DNA from 2 places in the Streptomyces sp. Ag109_G2-15 genome. Region 1 is predicted to be linked to the other one. Evidence: riboswitches for the same ligand, from Rfam matches in the RefSeq annotation. Region 1 holds a riboswitch; the other holds the start of a gene.
What was found. A riboswitch is a leader RNA that binds a small molecule or an ion and turns the genes downstream of it on or off. The one in region 1 is predicted to bind cobalamin.

Region 2: it holds a riboswitch for cobalamin, as region 1 does, so the genes downstream of both, metE (5-methyltetrahydropteroyltriglutamate--homocysteine S-methyltransferase) here and CRP49_RS12400 (HoxN/HupN/NixA family nickel/cobalt transporter) in region 1, are expected to answer to the same signal.

Annotation. Positions count from the first base shown of each region.
Region 1 covers NZ_OCNI01000001.1:2,788,808-2,793,813, forward strand. The annotation lists gene CRP49_RS12390 (DUF4142 domain-containing protein) at 1-2, shown strand, start outside; gene CRP49_RS12395 (glycoside hydrolase family 13 protein) at 1-1,645, opposite strand, end outside; cobalamin riboswitch at 1,761-1,945, shown strand; gene CRP49_RS12400 (HoxN/HupN/NixA family nickel/cobalt transporter) at 1,973-3,070, shown strand; gene CRP49_RS12405 (nucleoside hydrolase) at 3,067-4,047, opposite strand; gene thrS (threonine--tRNA ligase) at 4,082-5,006, opposite strand, start outside.
Region 2 covers NZ_OCNI01000002.1:492,081-497,086, forward strand. The annotation lists gene CRP49_RS38710 (bifunctional sugar phosphate isomerase/epimerase/4-hydroxyphenylpyruvate dioxygenase family protein) at 1-385, opposite strand, end outside; gene CRP49_RS38715 (IclR family transcriptional regulator) at 783-1,577, shown strand; cobalamin riboswitch at 1,699-1,921, shown strand; gene metE (5-methyltetrahydropteroyltriglutamate--homocysteine S-methyltransferase) at 2,067-4,376, shown strand; gene CRP49_RS38725 (histidine phosphatase family protein) at 4,505-5,006, shown strand, end outside.

The DNA.
Region 1 (5,006 bases):
AGCCCAGCCAGACCGTGGTGTCCGGCGGAAGGACGCCCGTCTCCGGGAGCGGGGTGCTGGCCAGCAGCACCTCGCCCGGAGGCAGTAGTACGGGCTCAGCGGTGAGGTTGGCGACACAGCGCCAGGTCTCGGTGCGGGCGAAGTCCAGCACCCCGGCCGGGGCGTCGGGCGTCCAGGTCAGCGTCTCGCCCTCCAGCAGCTTGCGGCGCAGCCGGAGCGCGGTGCGGTACAGCTCCAGGGTCGAGCCCTCGGCACCCGCCTGGGCCTCGACGGCGTACGACGCGAAGGACGGCGGCTGCGGCAGCCAGGCGGCCCCGGACCCGAAGCCGTACGACGGTCCGGTCGTCGTCCACGGCAGCGGCACCCGGCACCCGTCGCGGCCCTTGCGGGCATGTCCCGTCTGCTCCCAGATCGGGTCCCGCAGCACCTCGGCGGGCAGGTCGGCGACCTCGGGCAGGCCGAGTTCCTCGCCCTGGTAGACGTACGCCGATCCGGGCAGCGCCAGCATCAGCAGGGTCGCGGCCCGGGCCCGGCGCAGGCCCGCCTGCTGGTCGGGCGCCGGAGCCGTGCCGCCGGACAGCAGCCAGGCGTTCTCGTCGGTGCCGGGCGGGAGCACGAGGCGTGAGGTGTGGCGGACGACGTCGTGGTTGGAGAGCACCCAGGTGGCACTGGCACCGGCGGCACGGGCCGTCGCCAGGGAGCCGGTGATGACCTGACGGAGTTCGTTCGCGTCCCAACCGGCCTGCAGATACTCGAAGTCGAAGGCCTGGCCGAGTTCGTCCGGGCGGGCGTACAGGGCGCGGCGGGCGTCCGGGACCCAGGCCTCGGCGACCGCGGTGCGGGGCGGGCTGTAGGCGTCGAAGATCTTGCGCCAGTCGCGGTAGATCTCGTGGACCTCGTCGCGGTCCCAGTAGGGGTGCGTGCCGGGCTCCACCCGCAGCAGGGCATCCTCGCCCGTGGCGCCCAGGTCGCCCACGTCCCGCAGCGGTTCGGTCAGGTCCTTGGCCAGGCCGTGGGCGACGTCGACGCGGAAACCGTCGACGCCCCGGTCGGACCAGAACCGCAGGGTGGTGCGGAAGTCGGCGCGGACCTCGTCGTTCGCCCAGTTCAGGTCGGGCTGTTCGGGGGCGAACAGGTGCAGGTACCAGTCGCCGTCGGGGACCCGCCGCCAGGCGCTGCCACCGAAGACCGACTGCCAGTCGGTGGGCGGGAGTTCGCCGGCGGCACCACGGCCGCGGCGGAAGACGTAGCGCTCGCGGGCGGCGGATCCGGGTCCGGCCCGCAGCGCCTCCCGGAACCAGGGGTGCTGGTGCGAGGTGTGGTTCGGGACGATGTCGACGACGACCTTCAGGCCGAGCCGGTGGGCCTCGGCGGCCATCGCGTCGAAGTCGTCCAGGGTGCCGAGGCGCGGGTCCACGTCCCGGTGGTCGGCGACGTCGTAGCCGCCGTCGGCGAGTTCGGAGGGGTAGAAGGGGCTGAGCCACAGGGCGTCGACGCCCAGCGTGGCGAGGTGGTCCAGGCGCTCGGTGACGCCCCTGAGGTCACCGAGGCCGTCGCCGTCGGCGTCGGCGAAGCTGCGCGGATAGACCTGGTAGATGACGGCCTGGCGCCACCAGTCGGGATTCCTGGAGGAGAGGTCTGCCATACCCGAACTCTGTCCACCTTGCCCGGAAACGGAACCTCGGGTCGGCCATGTGCCCGGCTGTGTGATCTTCAATACCTGGGCAGGTATGCGGCTTTGCAGCCGAATGGATCGCCGCCTACGGTGGGCGGGCCGTGGTGCTCGGGAAGTCGATGGAAGGTCGACGCGGCCCTCGCCACTGTGATCGGGGAGTTCCCGTTCCGTCCGGCAGCCGCCGGGCCACTGGTCGTACGACCGGGAAGGCAGGAACGGCGGACGCACGACCCGTAAGCCAGGAGACCGGCCACGGCACTCACGAGTTGATCCACGAGGTGCTGGAGCGTGAACCGGATGGCCGGGATGCCCGATGCTGCTGCTTTCCGCTGGCGACGGGAGGACACGATCAGGACGGCGGGGCTGCTGGCGGTCATCGCCGCGCTGCACGTCGTCGCCTTCGGCGTGCTCTTCCTGCTCGTCGCCCCCGAGCACTACCAGGTCGGCCGGGACGTCTTCGGCATCGGCCTCGGCGTCACCGCCTACACCCTCGGCATGCGGCACGCCTTCGACGCCGACCACATCGCCGCCATCGACAACACCACCCGCAAGCTGATGGCCGACGGCAAGCGGCCGGTGTCGGTGGGCTTCTGGTTCGCGCTGGGCCACTCCAGCGTGGTGGTGCTGCTGGCCGCCCTGATCGCCGGCGGCACCCAGCTCGCGGGCAGGGTCATGAACGAGCACTCACGCACCCACCAGGTGCTCGGCTTCCTGGGTACGACGATCTCGGGCACGTTCCTCTACCTCATCGCCGCCCTCAACCTGGTGGCCCTGGCCGGCATCCTGAAGGTCTTCCGGGCCATGCGGGCGGGGACGTACGACGAGAGGGAACTCGAACAGCACCTGGATTCCCGGGGCTTCATGAACCGGCTCCTCGGCCGCCTCACCAAGTCGATCAGCCGCCCCGGCCAGATGTACCCGCTGGGCTTCCTCTTCGGGCTCGGCTTCGACACGGCCACCGAGGTCACGCTGATGGTCATGGCGGGCTCGGGAGCGGCGGCGGGCCTGCCCTGGTACGCGATCCTCTGCCTCCCGCTCCTCTTCGCCGCCGGGATGAGCCTGTTCGACACCCTCGACGGCACGTTCATGAACTTCGCCTACCAGTGGGCGTTCTCGAACCCCGTCCGCAAGGTCTTCTACAACCTCACCATCACCGGCCTGTCCATCGCCGTCGCCTTCTTCATCGGCACGATCGAGCTGGTCGGCGTCCTGCACGACAAGTTCGACCTGACCGACGCCGTCACCGGCTGGATAGCCGGGATCGACCTGGACAGCGTCGGCTACATCATCGTCGGCCTGTTCGTGGTGGTGTGGGCGGCGGCGCTGTCGTACTGGCGGATCGCCAGGGTGGAGGAGCGCTGGTCGAACCCGGCCGGCGCCGCCGCCTCGGACTAGGGCCTGGTGGCGTGGCGGCGCTCCACCGTCTCCAGGTACAGCTTCACGTACCGATCCACGTCCACCTCCAACGCCACGTCCACCAGGGCCTGTTCACGCGCGCCGTGGTGGATCTCGGACTCGCCGTGGCGGGCGCGGCGGTCGACGATCGTCTGGCCGCGGGTCGGGCCGGGAGCCAGGGAGACCTCGACCGGCAGCAGGCGGGTGCCGATGCCGCCCGGGTCCGCGACCGCGCACACCGCGCCCGCGTCACCGAGGCCGCCGGCCGGGTCGTCGCCGTCGGGGTCGGGCGCGGACGGGCGGTGGGCCAGCAGCTCGCCGGCCAGCCGGGTGCCCGGTTCCTTGCTCGCCCGCAGCCGCCGTACGTCCGCGCCCGGTACGACGACCCGGGTGAACACGTCGAGCCCGTACATGGTGACCGGCACCCCGGCGCCGAGCAGGATCGCCGCCGCCTCCGGGTCGTGCCAGACGTTGAACTCGGCGACCGGTGTGGCGTTCCCGGTGGCGACCGCGCCGCCCATGAACACGATCCGCTCGATGTTCCGGGTCACCTCCGGGTGCGTGCGCAGCAGGAGGGCGATGTTGGTGAGCGGTGCGGTCGGGATCAGGGTGACCGGGGTCGGGGAGGCCAGGATCTCGCGGTACAGCAGGGTCACGGCGTCCACGGCGGCGCGGCCGCGTCGGGGGGCGGGCAGGCCGAGGTCGCCCATCCCGTCCACGCCGTGCACATGCCGGGCCGAGCGGGCCGGCTCGATCAGCGGACGCTCGGCGCCCCGCGCCACCGGGATGTCGGGGGCGCCCGCCTGCTCCAGCACGGTCAGGGTGTTGTGGACCACCCCGTCGACATCCGTGTTCCCGGCCACACAGGTCACCGCCCTGAGGTCCAGGCCCGGGTGGCGTACGGCGAACAGCAGGGCCAGGGCGTCGTCGACGCCCGTGTCGCAGTCGATGATCACGGGGATGGGCTGACCGGTCACAGCTGACTCCTTCCGTCGTACCGCCGACACTAGATCAGGACCACAGTGCGGTGCCCCTTGCCGCCACCCGGTCGGCGATGCGCCGCAGCAGATCGGGCACGGGGAGGGCGCCGGGGCGGCGGCCGTCCCTCAGCCGTACGGCCGCGAGGCCCGCCTCGGCCTCCCGGTCGCCGATCACCGCCTGGTACGGGACCAGACGAGCTGCCCGGACGCGGGCGCCGAGGGTGCCCTGCTCGGGGGCGGCCAGCTCGGCACGCAGGCCCAGCGCGGCCGCCTCCCGGACCACCGCGGCCGCCCGCTCCACCTGCGCCTCGGCGACCGGCAGCACGGCCAGCTGCACCGGGGCCAGCCAGGCCGGGAAGGCCCCGCGGTGCGCCTCGACGAGATGGGCCACGGCCCGCTCCACGCTGCCGATGACGCTGCGGTGCACCAGCACCGGCCGGTGCTTCGCGCCGTCGGCGCCGATGTAGTGCAGGTCGAAGCGGGTGGGCTGGTGGAAGTCGATCTGCACGGTGGACAGGGTGGACTCGCGGCCGGCCGGGTCCGCGATCTGTACGTCGATCTTGGGGCCGTAGAAGGCGGCCTCGCCCTCCGCCTCCTCGTACGCCACGCCGGACTCGGCCAGCACCTCCCTCAGCAGCGTGGTGGCCCGGCGCCACAGCTCCGGGTCGGCGACGTACTTGCCGCCCTCGCCGGGCAGCGAGAGGCGGTGGCGTACGGCCTCGATGCCGAGGTCGGCGTAGGCGCGGGCGATCAGCTCCAGCGCCGACCGGGCCTCGTCGACGGCCTGCTCCAGGGTGCAGAAGATATGGGCGTCGTTGAGCTGGATGGCGCGGACGCGGGTCAGGCCGCCGAGGACGCCGGACAGTTCGGCGCGGTACATGGCGCCCAACTCGGCGATGCGCAGCGGTAGTTCGCGGTAGCTGTGGGAGCGGGAGCGGTAGATGAGCGCGTGGTGG
Region 2 (5,006 bases), on a different contig from region 1:
TGCCGAACTCCTGGGCCAGACCCGCCAGTTGACTCAGCTGCTCCGCGGCGAGCGCGTCGTCGTCCACCGTCTGCGGGGAGACGTTGGAACAGACGAGGACGGTGTCCACGCCGAGCCGTGTCATCAGGTCGAACTTGTGCCGGGCGCGACGGAGATTGCGGGCGAACTCGTCGGCGGACACGGCCTCGATGTCCCGCATCGGCTGGTAGAGGTCGATGGACAGGCCCAGGTCCGCGGTGCGGGCGGCGACCTCCTCAGGCGCCAGGGGGCTCGCGAGCAGGTCGTTCTCGAAGATCTCGACGCCGTCGAAGCCGGCGCGCGCGGCGGCGGTGAGCTTCTCGGTCAGGGTGCCGCTGAGGCAGACGGTGGCGATCGACTTACGCATGGCCGCCACCCACGCCGATCCAGGTCTCCCCGGCCCGCCCTGCTGCTTTCACTGAAACTCCAAGCTGACCACTAGACGGTTCATTCGTTCCGCTGTGCGGTCACAGTAATCAGGCAGGGGTCTTCTGGACAAGGGCGCATCGAGCCCAGTCTCGACCGGGGGGGGTGGCCAGAGCGCCACGGCGGGCCACTGCAGCCTTGAATCGCCAGGTCCACGGTACGGATCTGACAGACCGCTCAGCGGTACCTCAGGGGTGAGCTACGGAGCCGTCAAGGGCCGCGACAGGATGGCCCCGGCTCTGCGGTTTCCCTGGTCCGCGCAGCGGACTACGGTCGGGGGTGTCATGGACGGGTGGGCGCGGCGCGGAGACGGGTCGGCCACAGCGGGGAGGCAGCAGGTGAGCGAGGAAGAGACGCCGGCGGGGGGCGACCGGGATCAGCAGCCCACCGGGGTGCGCAGTGTCCGGCGGGCCTTCGACATCCTCAACCTGCTCAGCGAGCAACGGCCCGTGATCACGCTGCGGGAGATCACCGAGGCGACCGGGCTGGCGAAGACCACCGCGCTGCGGCTGGTGCAGACCCTGGAGGAGAGCGGTCTGCTGTGGTCGCACCCGGCCGGCTACACTGCGGGGCCGGCGCTGTGGCGCTGGGCCTATCTCGCCCGCAGCCAGTGGGAAGTGCCCCAGGAGACCCGTAAGGTCATGCGCGACCTGGCCGACCGGCTCGGCGAGACCGTCAACCTCTTCGTCGCGCGTGACGTCCACCGCATCTGCGTCGCCCACGAGGAGAGCCCGCACCCGCTGCGTCATGTCGTCGACGTCGGCGACGAGCAGCCCCTGTGGGCCGGCGCCTCCTCCAAGATCCTCCTGCGCGACGCCCCCGAGGCGCTGCTACAGCGCGTGGCCGCCGCCTCCCCCCGCGGTGAGGCGTACACCGATCAGCTGCGGACCTGGGCGGCCGAGGCGGCCGAGCGGGGCTACGCGGTCAGCAGCAGCGAGTGGGACGAGGGGCTGACCGCCGTGGCGGTGCCCGTGACCGGCCGCACCGGCCGGGTCGTCGCGTCCCTCTCCCTGAGCGGCCCCAGCCACCGCTTCCCCTACGAGGCCGTCGAGCGCTTCGCCACAGAACTCACCCAGGGCGCCCGCCTCATCTCCGACCAGGGCTTCACCCACCCACTGGGCAGCGAGGGCTGAGCCGGCGGGCTCCCGCGGGAGAGTCACACGGGGGCGCCGACAGTCCCTCAGGAATGCGTTACCCCGCCTGGCGCAGGCCGAGTTCGTACACCTGTGGTTCCGGCGGCGCACGCCACCCTCTAGGCTTGCCGGTGCAGCTGGTTCGCCCCGTCAGCCAGGCGGGATGCGTCGTAAGAGGGAACCCGGTGGGAATCCGGGACTGCCCCGCAGCGGTGAGCGGGAACGACCGCCGTCATACGCACTGGGCCCACGAACAGGGTCTGGGAAGCGACGGCCAGTAGGTGTCCTCCTTGGTGAGGGCGTGCCCGCGAGTCCGAAGACCTGCCAACTGCCCGCGTGCGAAGCACTCGTGCGCGGACATCCCGGTGACCTCGAGGGCGGGTCGGCGTACACACCGAGCGGGCGGCCGCTGCCGTCCGGTCCGTCGCCCCTTCGCGCTCTCGTCCCGTCCCCGGGATCTCAGGGATCAGTCTCGCGAAGGAGATCTCCGTGACCACCAAGCCCGCAGCCGCGGCAGCACGGGCCACCGTGTACGGCTACCCCCGCCAGGGACAGCACCGGGAACTGAAGAAGGCGATCGAGGGCTACTGGACGGGCCGCGTCACCGCGGACGCCCTGCGGGCCACCGCCGCCGAACTGCGCCGCACCACCTGGCGGCGGCTCGCCGAGGCCGGCATCGACGAGGTGCCGACCGGCGACTTCTCGTACTACGACCACGTACTCGACACCACCGTCATGGTCGGCGCGATCCCCGACCGGCACCGGGCCGCCGTCGCCGCCGATCCGCTCGACGGGTACTTCGCCATGGCCCGCGGCACCCAGGACGCGGCGCCGCTGGAGATGACCAAGTGGTTCGACACGAACTACCACTACCTGGTCCCGGAACTGGGCCCGGACACGGTGTTCACGGCTCACTCGGCCAAGCAGGTCGCCGAGCACACGGAGGCCGGCGCCCTGGGGCTCACGGCCCGGCCGGTGCTCGTCGGCCCCGTCACCTACCTCCTGCTCGCCAAGCCCGCGCCCGGCGTGGCTCCCGGCTTCGACCCGCTCACCCTCCTCGACCGGCTGCTGCCGGTGTACGCCGAGGTCCTCGCCGACCTGCGCGCGGCCGGTGCGGAGTGGGTGCAGCTGGACGAGCCCGCCCTGGTCGAGGACCGTACTCCGGCCGAACTGAGCGCCGCGGCCCGCGCCTACCGTGCCCTCGGCGCCCTCACCGACCGGCCCAGGCTGCTGGTCGCCTCCTACTTCGGCCGGCTCGGTGCGGCCCTGCCGCTGTTGGCCAAGGCGCCGGTGGACGGACTCGGCCTGGACTTCACCGAGGCCGCGGCCGCCAACCTGGACGCGCTCGCGGCCGTCGGCGGGCTGCCCGGCAAGCGCCTGGTCGCGGGGGTCGTCAACGGCCGCAACGTCTGGGTCAACGACCTCGAGAAGTCGCTGGCCACCCTCGGCACCCTGCTCGGTCTGGCCGACCAGGTCGATGTGTCGGCCTCCTGCTCGCTGCTGCACGTCCCCCTCGACGCCTCGGCGGAGCGGGACATCGCACCGCAGATCCGGCGCTGGCTCGCCTTCGCCCGGCAGAAGACCGCCGAGATCGCCACCCTGGCCCGCGGGCTCTCCCACGGCCCGGACGCCATCGCCGCCGAACTGTCCGCCAACCGCGCCGACCTCGCCTCCCGGGCAGCCTCCGCCATCACCCGCGACCCGGCCGTCCGCGCCCGCACCGCCGCCGTCACCGCCGCGGACGCCCGCCGCCGTCAGCCGTACCCGGAGCGGGCCGCGGCCCAGCGCGCCCATCTGCGTCTGCCGTTGCTGCCCACGACGACCATCGGCTCCTTCCCGCAGACCGGTGACCTGCGCACCGCGCGGGCCGACCTGCGTGCGGGACGGATCGACACGGCAGGCTACGAGGAGCGCATCCGGGCCGAGATCCAGGAGGTGATCGCCTTCCAGGAGCAGGCCGGCCTGGACGTCCTGGTGCACGGCGAGGCCGAACGCAACGACATGGTCCAGTACTTCGCCGAACAGCTCACCGGCTACCTCGCCACCCAGCACGGCTGGGTCCAGTCCTACGGCACCCGCTGCGTACGCCCGCCGATCCTGGCCGGCGACATCTCCCGCCCCGAACCGATGACGGTGCGCTGGACGTCGTACGCCCAGTCCCTCACCGACCGCCCGGTCAAGGGCATGCTCACCGGCCCGGTCACCATGCTCGCCTGGTCGTTCGTCCGTGACGACCAGCCGCTCGCCGAGACCGCACGCCAGGTCGCCCTCGCCCTGCGCGACGAGGTGAACGACCTGGAGGCAGCGGGCACTTCGGTGATCCAGGTCGACGAGCCCGCGCTGCGCGAGACCCTGCCGCTGCGGTCCGCCGACCGCCCGGCCTACCTGGAGTGGGCCACGGAGGCGTTCCGGCTCACCACCAGCGGCGTGCGCCCGGACACCCAGATCCACACCCACATGTGCTACGCCGAGTTCGGCGACGTCGTCCGGGCCATCGACGATCTCGACGCCGACGTCATCAGCCTGGAAGCCGCCCGCTCCCACATGCAGGTCGCCCGGGAACTCGCCGCCTACGGCTACCCGCGCGAGGCCGGACCGGGTGTCTACGACATCCACTCCCCGCGGGTACCCGGCGCGGAGGAGTCTGCCGATCTCCTGCGCCTCGGGCTGAAGGCCATCCCCGCCGAACGTCTGTGGGTCAACCCCGACTGTGGTCTCAAGACGCGTGGCTGGCCCGAGGTACGGGCCAGTCTGGAGAACCTGGTGGCTGCGGCGCGGACCGTGCGCAGGGAGATCTAGCCACCGAGCCGGGCGCGCCCCGGTCGAACCGACCGGGGCGGCCTGCGCGGCTGCCCGGCATGCCCGTACCGTCGTACGCAGCCAGTCCGGAACACCCCGCCCCGCGGCGGAAGCAGAGGAGCAGCCGCGTGACCAGCCGTGTCACTCTCATCTCACCGGCGACCACGCCGTCGCTGCGGCGGGCCCGCTTCGACGACGGCGACTCGATCGAGGACAGCGCGGCGGCGCGGGCCAGGTCGGCGGCCGGGTCGCTGCCCGCCGCGGTGCGTGTCCTCGTCTCTCCCAGCGTGCGCTGCCGGGAGACAGCCTCGGCGCTCGGCCTCGACGCCTCTCCGCAGCCGGAACTCTCGGGCCTGGACGTGGGCCGGTGGCGGGGGCGGACGCTGGACGACGTCGGTGCCGTAGAGCCGGAATCGGTGGCCGGCTGGCTGGCCGATCCGGGTGCCGCACCGCATGGCGGGGAGTCGGTACGGGAGCTGTGTGCCCGGCTCGCGCGCTGGCTGGACACGAGTGGTGCGGTGGACGGCAGGACGATCGCCGTGGTGGAGCCGGAGGTCGTACGGGCCGTGGTGGTGCACGCGTTGGGCGCGCCCGAGGCGGCGTTCTGGCGCGTCGACGTCCCGCCGCTCA